Regions from separate parts of the Paenibacillus sp. FSL H3-0310 genome, predicted to be linked through region 1. Evidence: riboswitches for the same ligand, from Rfam matches in the RefSeq annotation. Region 1 holds a riboswitch; each other region holds the start of a gene.
What was found. A riboswitch is a leader RNA that binds a small molecule or an ion and turns the genes downstream of it on or off. The one in region 1 is predicted to bind cyclic di-AMP.
Positions count from the first base shown of each region.

Region 2: linked by a shared signal. The riboswitch ahead of MHH63_RS16950 (KamA family radical SAM protein) and the one ahead of MHH63_RS11625 (APC family permease) in region 1 are both predicted to bind cyclic di-AMP.
Region 3: linked by a shared signal. The riboswitch ahead of MHH63_RS02385 (TrkH family potassium uptake protein) and the one ahead of MHH63_RS11625 (APC family permease) in region 1 are both predicted to bind cyclic di-AMP.

Region 1 covers NZ_JBBODC010000001.1:2,557,398-2,562,190, forward strand. The annotation lists gene MHH63_RS11615 (DsbA family protein) at 1-686, shown strand, start outside; gene MHH63_RS11620 (disulfide oxidoreductase) at 683-1,147, shown strand; cyclic di-AMP (ydaO/yuaA leader) riboswitch at 1,342-1,501, shown strand; gene MHH63_RS11625 (APC family permease) at 1,625-3,442, shown strand; gene MHH63_RS11630 (iron-hydroxamate ABC transporter substrate-binding protein) at 3,646-4,653, shown strand.
Region 2 covers NZ_JBBODC010000001.1:3,721,540-3,726,332, forward strand. The annotation lists gene MHH63_RS16935 (HAD family hydrolase) at 1-85, opposite strand, end outside; gene MHH63_RS16940 (ABC transporter substrate-binding protein) at 612-1,637, shown strand; gene MHH63_RS16945 (AraC family transcriptional regulator) at 1,777-3,444, shown strand; cyclic di-AMP (ydaO/yuaA leader) riboswitch at 3,493-3,636, shown strand; gene MHH63_RS16950 (KamA family radical SAM protein) at 3,768-4,793, shown strand, end outside.
Region 3 covers NZ_JBBODC010000001.1:494,306-499,098, reverse strand. The annotation lists gene MHH63_RS02390 (potassium channel family protein) at 1-541, opposite strand, end outside; gene MHH63_RS02385 (TrkH family potassium uptake protein) at 555-1,913, opposite strand; cyclic di-AMP (ydaO/yuaA leader) riboswitch at 1,976-2,153, opposite strand; gene MHH63_RS02380 (CPBP family intramembrane glutamic endopeptidase) at 2,476-4,152, shown strand; gene uvrC (excinuclease ABC subunit UvrC) at 4,241-4,793, opposite strand, start outside.

The sequences.
Region 1 (4,793 bases):
AGGAGCAACAGAAGCAGAAAACGAGAATTTTAGTTATTAGTTCAATAGCTGTAGTAGTTATCATTTTTGTTGGATTGTTTATGTTAGCTTCGAAAGATGCAGCAAAGAATGTCTCTACAGGAGAACCGGTAGAATTCAATTACAGTGAGCTACCTAGGATTGGTAATGAGGATGCACCTGTTAAGCTTGTTGAATTTGGTGATTTCAAATGTCCAGCTTGTTCCCAATTTGCTGGCTCCATGAAACCGAAAATTGTTCAAGATTTTGTCAACGAGGGAAAAGCAGCTCTTTACTTTGTAAATATGGCTTTCGTTGGTCCTGACTCTGAGACAGCTTCACTAGCTGCATTGTCTGTATACCATCAGAATAAGGATGAATTCTGGAAGTTCTATGATGCTGTGTATGCGCAGCAAGGGGATGAGAGCGTGGAATGGGCGACTGAGGATTTCTTGGTAAGCCTTGCTGAAAAAGAGAAATTAGCGATCGATTACGATCTGTTGCGTAAAGACATCCAAGAGAAAACTTATGCAGATGAGCTGAAGAAAGACATTCAGTTGGCAACTGACTCAGGCGTGACAACTACGCCTTCGCTCTACATTAATGGAGTGAAAACGGCTGAACCTTTCGATATTGAAGCGATTACATCTGAAATTAACACCGCCGCAAAAGCAGTGGAGGCAAAGTGACAAAATTCCTATCTTTTTGCAAGCGTAACTGCCTCTATCTGGCCTGGTTCGTCTCTTTGGTTGCTGTAGCTGGTAGCTTGTATTTAAGTGAAGTCTTGAAGTATGAACCTTGTAAGCTTTGCTGGTTTCAGCGGATTTTTATGTATCCGCAGTTATTTTTGTTGGGAATTGCCACTTTCCGTGGAGATAAGCGCATCATTCCTTATGTGCTTCCATTAAGTTTGATTGGTGGCAGTATCTCAATCTATCATTATGCGGAACAGAAGATTCCAGCGTTAAGTAAAGTTCTACCTTGTACAGTTGGTGTTCCTTGTAATAAAGATTACTTGAACTACTTCGGATTTATAACGATTCCTTTGTTAGCTTTAATCGCTTTTGCTCTAATAAGTCTCCTTCTTTGGTATGGACGTAGGGAAGAAGAAGTGATTGAAGTAGATGCTGAGGAGAGCTTAGGATTTTAGTTTTTACTTTGGAAGGTACAAAAAAGCTGAAAAGGTATTAAAATCACGGGCTAGAGGGATAATTGAAGATAATGAAAGAGAGCATCCAATAAGACGCTATATTTGAGCTTATTGGATGTTTTTTCATTCTTTTTTCATTTTTTTCAACGCTTTACTGTAGGCACTTTGTAGACTAATATTAGACCTTGTGAGAAGTTGAATATGCGCTGAATTTTCTTAGGAAAAACGGGGGAACCAAACTTGGCATTCATGCCAATGGGGTGAATCGGAACCGGGTCGAACAGACCTCTACCGTAGGGCTATAACCACAGCCCGAATCCGCCAGCTAACCTCGTAAGCAAGGTGGGAAAATGACCATGCATAAGCATGCGGATCATTTCCGTATGCTTATTTTGTGTCTGCATTTATGAAATCCACCGATGAAAACAGCGCACGGAAATTCCGTTTCAGCTCCCAAAGAAAGGAACTGTATCCACCATGGTAAGCAAGGTAAAACGACTATTGATCGGACGTCCGATGAAGTCGAATGAACTCGATCATGAAAAGTTATCCAAGGTTAAAGCACTGGCTGTTCTGTCTTCTGATGCGCTCTCGTCTGTAGCCTACGGAACGGAACAAATTCTGATTGTACTAGTGGCTGCCGGGTTTACTGCCATCTGGTATTCCCTGCCAATTGCATTAGCCGTATTGGGCCTGCTGGCCATCCTGATTTTATCCTATCGGCAGACGATTTTTGCTTATCCGCAAGGAGGCGGAGCTTATATCGTAGCCAAGAGTAATCTTGGTATTCCGACAGGGCTGCTCGCTGGGGGTTCATTATTGGTGGATTACATTCTTACCGTAGCGGTTAGTGCCTCGGCAGGGACGGATGCGATCACATCGGCTTTTCCAAGTCTTCATAATCATACTGTTCTCATCGCTGTATCTGTTATCGTTTTATTAACAATCATTAATCTTCGCGGAGTGACTGAATCGGCTTCATTTATCGCAATTCCAGTGTATTTGTTTGTGGTTTCGATTGTTGTTCTGATTATCTCCGGTATCGTTAAATATGCAATGGGTGGCGCGCATGCGAATGTTCCTGAAATAGGCAGCGCCGTATCTAATGTAAGTTTGTTTCTACTATTAAAAGCGTTTAGCTCTGGTTGTTCAGCCCTAACGGGGGTTGAGGCCGTATCTAATGCGATCCCAAACTTTAAGGCACCGGCTGAGAAAAATGCAGCCAAGACGCTAATGATCATGGGACTTATCCTTGGCTTTATGTTTACCGGAATCACTGTGCTGGCATATTGGTATGGTATTGTGCCAGATGAAAAGGCTACGGTTGTCTCTCAGATCGCTGAATCGACCTTTGGCCGTGGCGGATTGTACTTTTTCATTCAAGGGATTACAGCAGTGATTTTGTTCTTGGCAGCTAATACAGCATATTCAGCGTTTCCGCTGCTCGCCTTTATGTTTGCAAAAGATAAATATCTGCCACATGCATTTATGGTCCGTGGTGACCGCCTGGGCTTCTCAAACGGCATTATTTTTCTAGGAGTTATGTCTATCATACTTGTGACTGCATTCCATGGGAATACGGAAGGTTTGATTCCACTATATGCGGTAGGCGTGTTCATTCCTTTTACCTTATCCCAACTGGGGATGATGGTGCATTGGATCAAAACAAGACCCGCTGGATGGGTGAAAAGATTTGTAGTAAATACCATCGGTATGCTGACTACATTGACGATTACGCTTATATTTATCATTACTAAATTCTCGAGCGTATGGATGGCATTCATTTTCTTACCTGCTGTAATGTTCGTGTTCCACCGTATTCATAAGCATTATTTGAATACTGCGGATCAACTGCGTATATGTCCGGCTACTGATAAACCTGTAATTAAAGGAAGTACTGTAGTTGTTCCTGTTGCAGGGGTTACACGTGCTGTATTACATTCCATCAGCTATGCGAAGTCTCTAACAGATAATGTTGTTGCTGTGTATGTAGGCTTTGATGAAGAAGACATTCATAAGATGGAGCAACGGTGGGAGGAATGGAATCCAGGTGTACGCCTGATTGTTCTTCGTTCCAGATATCGTAGTATCATTCGTCCGTTAGTGAAGTTTATCGATACGGTAGAGTGGAAGACCGCTGCGACGGATCACATCACGATTCTGATTCCACAGTTTATTACCAAACATTGGTGGCAAGCCGTGCTTCATAATCAGACCAGCTTTTTAATCCGCTCGTATCTAATGAATCAAAAGGACGTTGTAGTAGCGACTGTCCCGTATCATTTAAATAAATAAGTAGAAGATTAAAGATGAGGTTATATCCGGAACGTTCGGAATATAACCTCTTTTGTATTTTATATGAAGGAAATTGTTGCAAATCCACAGAATTTGAAATTTATATGTTGACACAGAGAATGAGAATCAATATCATTTAAAAGTGAAGCAGAGGTAAAGGTCACCTTTGAATATCAAAGCAGTTACATATAGGAGGGTTTTTAATGTTTTGGCTTAACAGAAAAAGATCAGGAAGCATGAAAGTGACGATGAGCGGACTAATAGTGATGACGCTAATACTTTCCGCTTGTGGTAATAATAATGCTGAAAGCTCATCAAATGCAGGAACAGCGCCTACAACAGCGCCTACAGCAGAATCTACAGAGGCACCTGCTGCACCTAAGACGTTAACAGATGCAATGGGTCATAAAGTAACGATTCCGGCTAATCCACAGCGCGTTCTGGGTTCATATTTGGAAGACTCTTTGGTAACTCTGGGTGTAACTCCAGTAGCTCAATGGTCAGTTACAAACGGCGTTCAGGATTATCTGGCCACTGAATTGAAGGATGTTCCTACAATTAGTTACGACCTTCCGTTAGAGGCTGTAACCAGCTTTGCTCCGGATCTTATTATCATCCCATCGGAGTCTTCTGTTCAGAACGGGATTTACGATCAGTTGAATAAGATTGCACCCACTTATGTAATTGGGGATGAACTAAATCAAGATTGGCGCAAATCGTTGCTCAAGATGGGTGAGATTTTGAACAAAACCCCTGAAGCAGAAAAAGCCATTAAAGATTATGATGTTAAAGCAGCGGCTGCGAAAGAACAGCTTGCAGGAGCTATTGGACAAGAGTCCGCGGCTATTTTATGGTTGGTGCAAAAAAACTTCTATATTGTAGACGAAACCCGCAGCAGTGGAGCTGTATTATATACAGACCTTGGCGTAACGCTGCCTAACTTAGTAACAGAGATCCCAGTAGGAACAAGAGCAACTTGGAATCCGATCTCACTAGAGAAGCTTTCTGAGCTGACCGCAGATCATATTTTCCTTGTAAATAGTGATAAGACTGAGGGTTTGGAGATCCTAGATAGTGCAATCTGGAAGGGCATCCCAGCTGTAAAAGCTGGAAATGTGCATGAAATGAGCTCAACAAGCAGCTGGCTTTACAGTGGTGCGAACGCTGGCAGAAAAATCATTGACGATGTGCTAAAAAGTCTTGTGAAATAAAAGTCGTAATTCACCATGAATGAGACTGATCATTTCGGTGGGGAAGAGCGTGCAGATCAAGTATCTCGGGATACAAAGATCTGCACCATTTTTTTATAAACCAACCCATAGTACGGAAAAATCGATCCTGCAATTGTACA
Region 2 (4,793 bases), 1.2 Mb from region 1:
CATAAGCCTCGTTAAATGCGGTGTACCAAGCAGTCTCCGTGTCGATAATCGTTCCGTCAAAATCAAAAATAATTCCTTTGATCACAATCAACCATCTCCCTCGTATTATGTTTGGTTAGAATATCTTACGCAAAACCTTCTGCATATTCTACAAAAAGCTATTTCGGCTTGCGTTTGACTATAAAAACCATAACAAAGCCCTTCTACTGACGTCAAGCACGGTAGATAACATGCCACGTAATGATAACGATTACAATCAATGTGGACAAACCTGGATTTTTTCATCACCTGAACTTCTTAATACATAACAGTAATCAGATTCAAAAAAACACCACAATCCTATGTGCTTCAAGGGATTCCTTTGCCAAGTTTATTATGAAGACAAGCTCCCTCTCTTTCTCTCGATTGCTGTTATTCAGAGTATTTTTCCAAGCAGCTAAAAATAATTCAAAATAATTTTAAACACATCCTTTTTACTTGATTGTACAAATCAAATTACGGGGTTATTTTTTGTCCATTGAGTAAAAAGAGGCTTTAATTTATGATATATTTTAATCGAGAATGATTATCATTATTGGTGGTCGTTACATATAATAGGGAGGCAATAAGATATGAACAAGGTACGACAGTCCTTCGCTGTGGTATGTGTACTATTTTTGCTGAGTACATTGCTACTGGCGTGCGGAAACTCAAAGGAACAATCCTCTGCCAATAGTACGGCAAACGCAACCGGGAACTCTTCCGCTGCAACCGCAGTACCTTCAGCAGAACCCTCAGATAGCAGTACAGATGAAGCAGCAGCGACTACCCGCTCCTATACAGATTACATAGGGCATACTGTAGAGATTCCGGTGAATCCGCAGCGAATTATCTATTCTGGAGAAACTTATGGCGATTTGCTCGCACTTGGTGTGCAGGCGGTAGGTTATCCTCTTTCTATGGGCGAAGGCCAGGTTTTTGAAGATCAATTACAAGGTGTGGAGGATGTAGGCTTCCCTATCAATCTGGAAAAAACATTGGAACTTCAGCCTGACCTGATCATCTATGCGGGCACAGATGAAGCTGATTTCGAACAGCTCTCCAAAATTGCACCCACTATAATATTTGATACCTTTGCCCCACTCCAGGAACGTATGCTGGACATTGGTGGAATTGTTGGGAAAACGACTGAAGCAGAAGCATGGCTTGCGCAGTATAAAACCGCTGAAGAGAACATGTGGAAGCAATTGAAATCCGCAGGCATGAAAGAGGGCGAATCGGCTGCGGTCTTCACTTATTATCCAGGAGACAGACTGTTTATAATGGCAGCAACCGGACTTTCACAGGTACTCTATGGGGAGAATGGCTTCAAGGCAACTCCAGCTATTCAGAAGATCCTTGATGAAGGTAAAGGGTTCCAGGAAGTATCCATGGAAGTCCTGAAAGAATATGCCGGAGACCGGATATTCCTCTTGACTCCAGTGGCAGAAGAAGCAAAACAATCCACAGAGAATCTATTAAAGAGCCCTATCTGGAAGAGCCTTCCTGCCGTCAAGAACGGTTATGTCTATACACAAGACATCATGAAGACTTCAAGTGATGCGACAACAAGAGAATGGCTGCTTGGCGAAATTCCACAGCTATTGAATATGAAATAACCTTCTGTGATGAAGAGTTTAACACAAGGCTGATAAAAAACTGCAAGAAGCATGTCAACAGCTGTTGATATGCTTCTTTTTTTTATATACAATGAATTCATTGATAATCATTCTCACCAAATGAACGGAGGCTGAACCCATGCTGCATACATCATCGTCCTGCCCCCCACTCCACTCTCTGCTATTTCAGCTAAACGAGGCCGAACTGATGATTCAAGCTGCCGATTCAAGCTCTATAACGCGTACAAACCAGGACTATACCCTTCTCATATTTACTGGAGGGAACGGACAATTGAACCTCGATGATCAAAGCGTGATACTAAGTACGGATAAATGTTATCTACTATCTCCTGGAATCTCCTATAGTACGGACAACCAGGAGCTGACGTTGTATTATTACCTCATCACCTTTACAGCAATCTATACAACCGAGCATCCTAAACGATATTCTGGAGAGCTGCTTTCCGGCAGACGGGAGTTAATTGTGCACCCGTTCACCAAGGTAATCCGACTAGTCGAAGACCTGCTCATGAACAGGAATAACACCGATGATGTACAACAATTTAAGCGACAATTAAAATTCCAAGAATTGCTGCTGCTACTTTTTGAGCATAATTACCCTTCCAAACACCTGCCAAGTCCTACGGAATCCGTAGAAATGACCATAACATTCATTCAGGAGCATTATACAGAGAGTATCACCGTGAAGCAGTTAGCTGAACTGGCGGGAATATCAATCTGGCAATATACACCGATCTTTCAGCAGCTTACGGGTAAAAAGCCGCTTGAATACCTGACGGATCTGCGTATTAATCATTCCAAACGATTCCTGCAGGAATCGACTGAACCACTGCGGGAAATCGCCAGACTGGTCGGCTTCTCGGATGAATACTATTTCAGCCGCCGCTTTCGGCAAAAAACCGGCGTTACACCCGGACAATATGCACATCAGCAAGGTCGTAAGCTTACCGTCAAGGATTGGACGGGTCATGAGGTGGAAATTCCTGAACGAGCGAAACGTATTGTCTATCATGGCGAGACACTTGGCGACCTTCTCGCGTTAGGTGTAAAGCCTATCGGTGGAGATGAAGCGTTCGCCCGGAACAGCGTCTATAAACATCGGCTTAAGAAGCTCGCCAACGTCGGGTTTCCACTGGACCCGCAGTTAACCGCTTCCCTAAACCCAGATTTGATCATTTTGGCAAATAGTGATGAAAGAGCCTACAGAGCAGTTTCTGGTATCGCTCCGACACTCACCTTTGATTCATTTGCGCCTCTCGACAACCGAATGCGGACATTAGGCAGTTGGCTAGGTAAACAGCGCGAAGCCGAAGCATGGCTGGAGTCATTCACAATCAAAAACGCTGCCATGTGGCAGCAGCTTTACTCGACAACTCTCCAAGTTGGAGAAACCGCCTCTGCTTTGGTCTATGATCATGGAGATCATCTATATGCTATGGGAATGTCCGGATTCTCCACTGCGCTTTATGCCCCATTTGGTTTACAACCGACCGAAGAGATCCAAGCCATATTGGACGAAGAGTTAGGGTTCGCCGAAGTTGATCCAATACGACTGCCTGCCTACGCCGGAGATCATATCTTCATGTTCATTCCGGAACGCAAAGACTCGCGAGCTGCGATGGAACGATTACTAGACAGCTCACTTTGGAACACTCTCCCGGCAGTACGTCAGGGACATGTTTATCTGCTCGACGGAAGCAAATGGAACTCTAGTGATGCGTTAACCCGGGAGAAGCTGCTAACGCTGTTGCCTAAACTACTCGGCGGAAGTAGCGCTAGCAATTGAGGGTGAATCTAGGATTCTCTTTTGACTTTTCAAAACTTCATAGGGTATACTTTATCTACGCTTAATTTCCAACTTTTACAGTTGAAAAGCGGGGGAACCAGTTAATTGGGGCGAATCATTGAGCATTAGAATGTAGGGTACCATCTTACCCGAGTCCGTCAGCTAACCTCGTCAGCAGTGGATGGGTCTGCTTTTCATGTTATTTACATAACCAGAGACCCTTGCTAAGGGTCTCTTTTTGTGCTTTTTTGGACCCTGCTGGCAGTAGATTGGCCTTTGACACTAAGGCTCCCTCATTTCTCACACTACGAGACAAAGGAGAGATGTACGTGCAAAAGGTAAAGTACTTCACGGATATTAACAAAATAGCTATGTTGTCTGAGCTGGAAAAAGAGAATCTGAAAGAAATTACAGACAAATTTGTTTTTCGTGTAAATGACTACTATCTGTCTTTGATTAACTGGGATGATCCAGATGATCCCATCCGTAAGCTGGTTATTCCTAACGAAGGTGAACTGCTGGAGTATGGGCGCTGGGACGCCTCCGATGAGGACACGAATTATGTGGTACCTGGTTGTCAGCACAAGTATAGAACCACTGCACTACTGATTGTATCCGAGGTCTGCGGGGCTTATTGCCGCTACTGTTTCCGTAAGCGTCTGTTTCGAAATGACGTGAAAGAGGCGATGGCTGATGTCTCTCCGGGCTTGGAGTATATCGCAAAGAATCCGGAGATTAACAACGTACTTCTTACGGGCGGGGACAGTTTAATTCTCTCCACACCGAAGCTAAGATCCATTATTGAAAATCTAAGAAGCATTGAGCATGTTAAAATCATTAGACTAGGTTCGAAGATACCCGTATTTAATCCGATGCGGATCTCTGAAGACGAAGAGCTGCTGGAGCTGATTCGTACTTACTCTACCGAAGACAAACGAATCTATGTTATGGCGCACATCAATCATCCTCGTGAAATCACACCTGAAGCCAAAAAAGCATTTAAAGCTCTCCACAACGCAGGGGCAATTGTCGTAAATCAGACTCCCATCCTCAAAGGCATCAACGATGATCCCGTTATTTTAGGGGAACTATTGGACCGGCTTTCATGGGCTGGCGTTACACCCTACTATTTCTTTGTGAACCGGCCCGTTGCCGGAAACCGGGATTTCGTATTACCGCTCGAGCAAGTCTATCAAATTGTAGAAGAAGCCAAAGCCAGAACCTCAGGACTTGGCAAAAGAGTACGCTTATCCATGAGCCACACCTCAGGAAAAATAGAAATTCTCGCCATTGATAACGGGAAAGCCTATCTCAAATACCATCAATCCAGAGATCAGGAGTACGGAAAA
Region 3 (4,793 bases), 2.1 Mb from region 1:
TTAGGGCAACAATACTGCAGCCATATTTAGCTCTTGTATTTAAATCAGACAAGCTTCTGCCGTTCATGCAGGACGGTACGGTCAGCTCGACAATTTTATAATCCTTGGACAGTTCAATATAATCCAGCAAATTGGGCGTCACCAGCTGATGTGCCACACGAATCCCCATATCCCGCTCCGGAAAAATAACCCGATCAACCCCCAGCCGCGACAGTGCGCGGCCATGAAGGATAGAGATTGCCTTAGCCACCACTTGCTTGACTCCAATCTCCTTCAACAAAATGGCCGCCAGAATGCTTCTCTCCATATTGTCACCAATCGCAACAATCCCACAATCAAAGTTCCGTACACCAAGCGAGCGCATAATTCCCTCATCTGTAGCATCTGCTACTACCGTATGCGTCAGCTGATCGCTCATTTCCTCCACGCGTTCTTCATGGTGGTCAATGCCGAGCACCTCGTAGCCCATTTCCATCAGCTCAAGCGCCAGGCTTGAACCGAAGCGACCTAAGCCGATTACTACAAATTGCTGTGCTTTCATTTCTAATTAACTCCTATCCAATAATTATTTTACCTTCCGGATACTTATACAGTGGTTTACCCTGTTTGGGACCGAGTGCATACGCTAAGGTTAGTGGACCTAGCCGACCTGCAAACATCGTCAGACAGAGTAGAATCTTACCGATCGCTGACAGTTCCGGAGTTAGCCCCATAGTCAGTCCTACCGTAGCAAAGGCGGAGGTCGTCTCAAACAAGATTGCCAAGAAATTACTGTCTTCAGTTGTGGAGAGTATCATCGACACAGAGGCGATTAACAACAAAGCCAGCAGCGTGATCGTTAATGCCTTGTAGATGCGCTCTTGAGCCAGCCGATAACGGAACAACACAACATCTTCCCGTCCACGCAGCATAGCAATTACAGCACCAATCATCATCGTAAAGGTTGTTGTCTTAATCCCCCCGCCCGTTGAGCCCGGAGAAGCACCAATAAACATAAGAATCACTATAAAAAATTGTGTAGCCTGCCGAAGTCCAGCAATATCTACTGTGTTCGCGCCAGCCGTACGGGGAGACACGGATTGAAAGAAGGCCGATAATATTTTACCGCCGAAATTCAGTGAACCCAGGGTACGAGTGTTAGTAAACTCAAATATAAAAATAACCAAAGCTCCGATCAGAATCAGCCCTGTACTGGTGGACAGGACAACTTTACTATGTAGAGACAGCCTGCGGGTTACCCGAAACTCCACCAGATCTGACATTACAATAAAACCAATCCCGCCGGAGACAATCAGAAACATCACAATAATATTCACAAGCGGATCATATACATAATCAGTTAAACTGCGAAAATCCCCAAAAATATCGAACCCCGCATTATTAAACATAGACACCGCATGAAATATGCCATAATAAATCGCTTTTCCCAACGGCATATCAAAAGCCCAGCGAATAGACAGCAGCACAGCGGCACAGCCTTCTATGACAAGAGAATATATGAGGACTCTCCGGATCAGTCGCACAATTCCTTCCATAGAGCCTTGATTCATGGCTTCCTGTAGGATTAGCCTGTCCCGCAAAGATATTTTACGCTTTAACACCAGTGAAAATAGAGTGGCCATGGTCATAAAACCTAAGCCGCCGATCTGGATCAGGATCATAATTACGGTTTTCCCAAAAATCGTGAACGAAGTTCCGGTATCCAGCACAACAAGCCCTGTAACACAGGTTGCCGACGTTGAAGTAAATAATGCATCAATAAATTCCACGGAATTCCCGCTTGTGCTTGAGATGGGCAGCATAAGCAGCAGGGCCCCTATCAGAATGATCGATGCAAAACCAAGCACCAGTATCTGCGGTGGCGAGAGCTTCAGAAACTTAAATTCAGAAATCCTGCGAAACTGTGAAGCCACTTTGCTCACCTTCTTATCAAAAATTCCAACAAAAAAAGCACTGGAAAACCAATGCTGACTTGGTTCCTGCAGTAAATTAGCCTACGAGGTTAGCTGTCGGATTCGGACTGTGCAGGCTGCCCTATTCGTTCCCAGAACGAAATTCACCCCTGATGAAAGTGCCATTTATCGTGTACACTCCACTTTTCATCACTTCTTATGGTTCCCCCGTTTTCACCAGAAATTCGGCTACTATACAATTGCATACAAATTATATACGTTATTTAGTGAATTCACAAAGACACAATTAATGCTCATTCACATGAAAAAATGCGGTTTAAAGAGACTGCATCAAAAGGAGTGCCTTTTCTCATCACTTTTCCGTGTTTTCCCTGCAATTACACCGATTCTCATCATTCGTGCAGAAATGAACACGATAAAATTCATGGTATAAATTCACATGACTATTCTATACTATCTCTATTACCCATAAAAAGAACATATAATGTTTTTTGTAACCAACCAGGCACTAATACTATAATGGAACATAACATTGTCACAGTACATAACAAGGAGGCGTTACATGAATCCCGTCGGCCAGCCCTTACAGCAACGTGCCCTCTCCAAGAGGCTCATCATCTCGGGCATTATCGGTCTTATTCTATTTATTATGTTTCAGATTTCCCCTTCACTGCTTAGTAGTCCTACAGGTGAAGATACCACCGTCATTAGCAAGGCAGAAGCCCGTGATCAAGCCATATTATTCGCAGAACAAAAGCTCAACTACACCGAAGCACCAAACGATCAATGGAATGTACTTTACCAGACGGACTCTTCCTTTTATGGTTATATGTCTCGCGAGAAGCTTGTGGAGGACTACACCAAGAAAAAATTGGATCAAAAATATCCTTTTGATGTCTTTCGTGCAACGCTTACTCCTTCAGCGGAGCAAGAGCCGCAAATCATCGTTGACCTCAATATGTATAACGGTAAGATTGTCGCTTTCTCAAAGGCTGCAAAAGTTACCTCCGAAGAGGGGTCAGGCATCGCTTCCGTTGGTGCAAAAGAGGACAAGGGAGCTGACCTCACTCTAGCGCAGAAGGAGAATCTTGCTCGTCCTTGGCTTCAGGAATGGGAAGTAAATCCTGCCAAGCTACAAATTGAATCGAATACAGGAAGCCATGGGCTAGTGTATACGGATAGTACTGTTCAGGTCGGCGAATCCTTATTGCACTATTATTTTGATTTCAGTGGAGAGCAGGTATCCAGCTTTAATGCCGGATTCACTGCACCAGCTTGGCATACCTCCTACGTACAAGGACAGACCTCTTTAGCGGAAAAGCTAACATTATTCGGTTACGGTATACCCACACTGATTTTAGGAATTCTGGCACTCGTCTACAGTATTCTTAGAAGAGAGCATACTTCCTTTAAACGTGGAGTATTCCTAAGCTCAGCCTATTTTGTAATCATGATGATCAGCACCTATAATATGCTGCCTGAATCAACGGGCGAAGGGCTAGAAGCACAGATTACCTCTGTCATTATGTTTATCATTTATGCTTTGTACAGCCTGCTGATGTCCTCCTTGCTCTACTTCTCTTTAGTGGGCGGTAATGGCCTATGGCGAAAAGAGGAAGGCATGAACCCTTGGCCCCGCGCCAAAGAGCCCGGCTATGGACAATATGTGTTGGACAGTATCCGGGCTGGATACATCTGGGCTTTCGTTCTGCTAGGGGTGCAGACGGTTATGTTCATCATATTATCGTTTACCTTGCACAATTGGTCTACTACAGACGCCACCCAATCTCCTTATAACATGAGATATGCTTGGCTTCTGCCTATCGTCGCATGGCTCGCTGGTTTATCTGAGGAAGCCATTTATCGCTTTTTCGGAATTCCTATGCTGAAAAAGGTGTTCCGGAACACTTTTATCGCTTGCTTGATCACCACGCTGGTTTGGGCGTTTGGCCATACGTTATATCCGATCTATCCCATCAGCTCCCGTCCCATTGAGCTGACTGTAATCGGGCTACTGTTCAGCTATATTTTCCTTCGTTACGGGTTTATTGCTGTCATGTTCAGCCACGTCGTGTTTGACAGCATCCTGATGGGCGCTACGCTGATCTTTATGAAGGAGAGCGTAAATGTAGGCGCGGGTATCTTCGCGATTATTATGCCGTTCATAGTCGCTTACATCGTCTATCGATTTAATCCACCACAGAAGCCTAAGCCGGTGGAGCCTTCTTCTTTGATTTAAACTAATGTGAAGACGTAATGAAATTAAAAAAGGGCATCAAAGCCGCTTTAGTCGCTGCTTTGATACCCTTTTTCTTTTGTCACCATTACTATGAGGTTGGCTCTTCATCCTTGAGCGCATCAAGAATTTGTTTTGCCAGCTTTTCTCCAATAGAAAGTGTACGGAAATCATCCACGGAGGCTTCTTTAATTTTCTTAAGCGATCCGAAATGCTTTAGCAGCGCTTTACGGCGCTTCTCACCTATACCAGGTATAGAGTCCAGCTTGGAGGTAACCATGGACTTCCCGCGCTGTTCACGGTGGAAGGTGATCGCGAACCTATGGACCTCATCCTGAATCCGCTGCAAAAGGTAAAATTCCTGACTGTCCCGGGCTAGCGCGACAGGCTCTGGCGGATCTCCAACCAAAAGCTGAGCCGTCTTATGCTTATCATCCTTAACAAGGCCGCAGACCGGAATGAATAATCCCAGCTCATTCTCCAGAATATCAATAGCAGAGGAGATTTGCCCTTTCCCTCCATCGACCACGATAAGATCCGGTATCGGAAGATTCTCCTTCAATACCCGCTCATATCGCCGCCGAATGACCTCGCGCATCGTTCCATAATCATCCGCACCCACCACCGTACGAACCTTATATTTA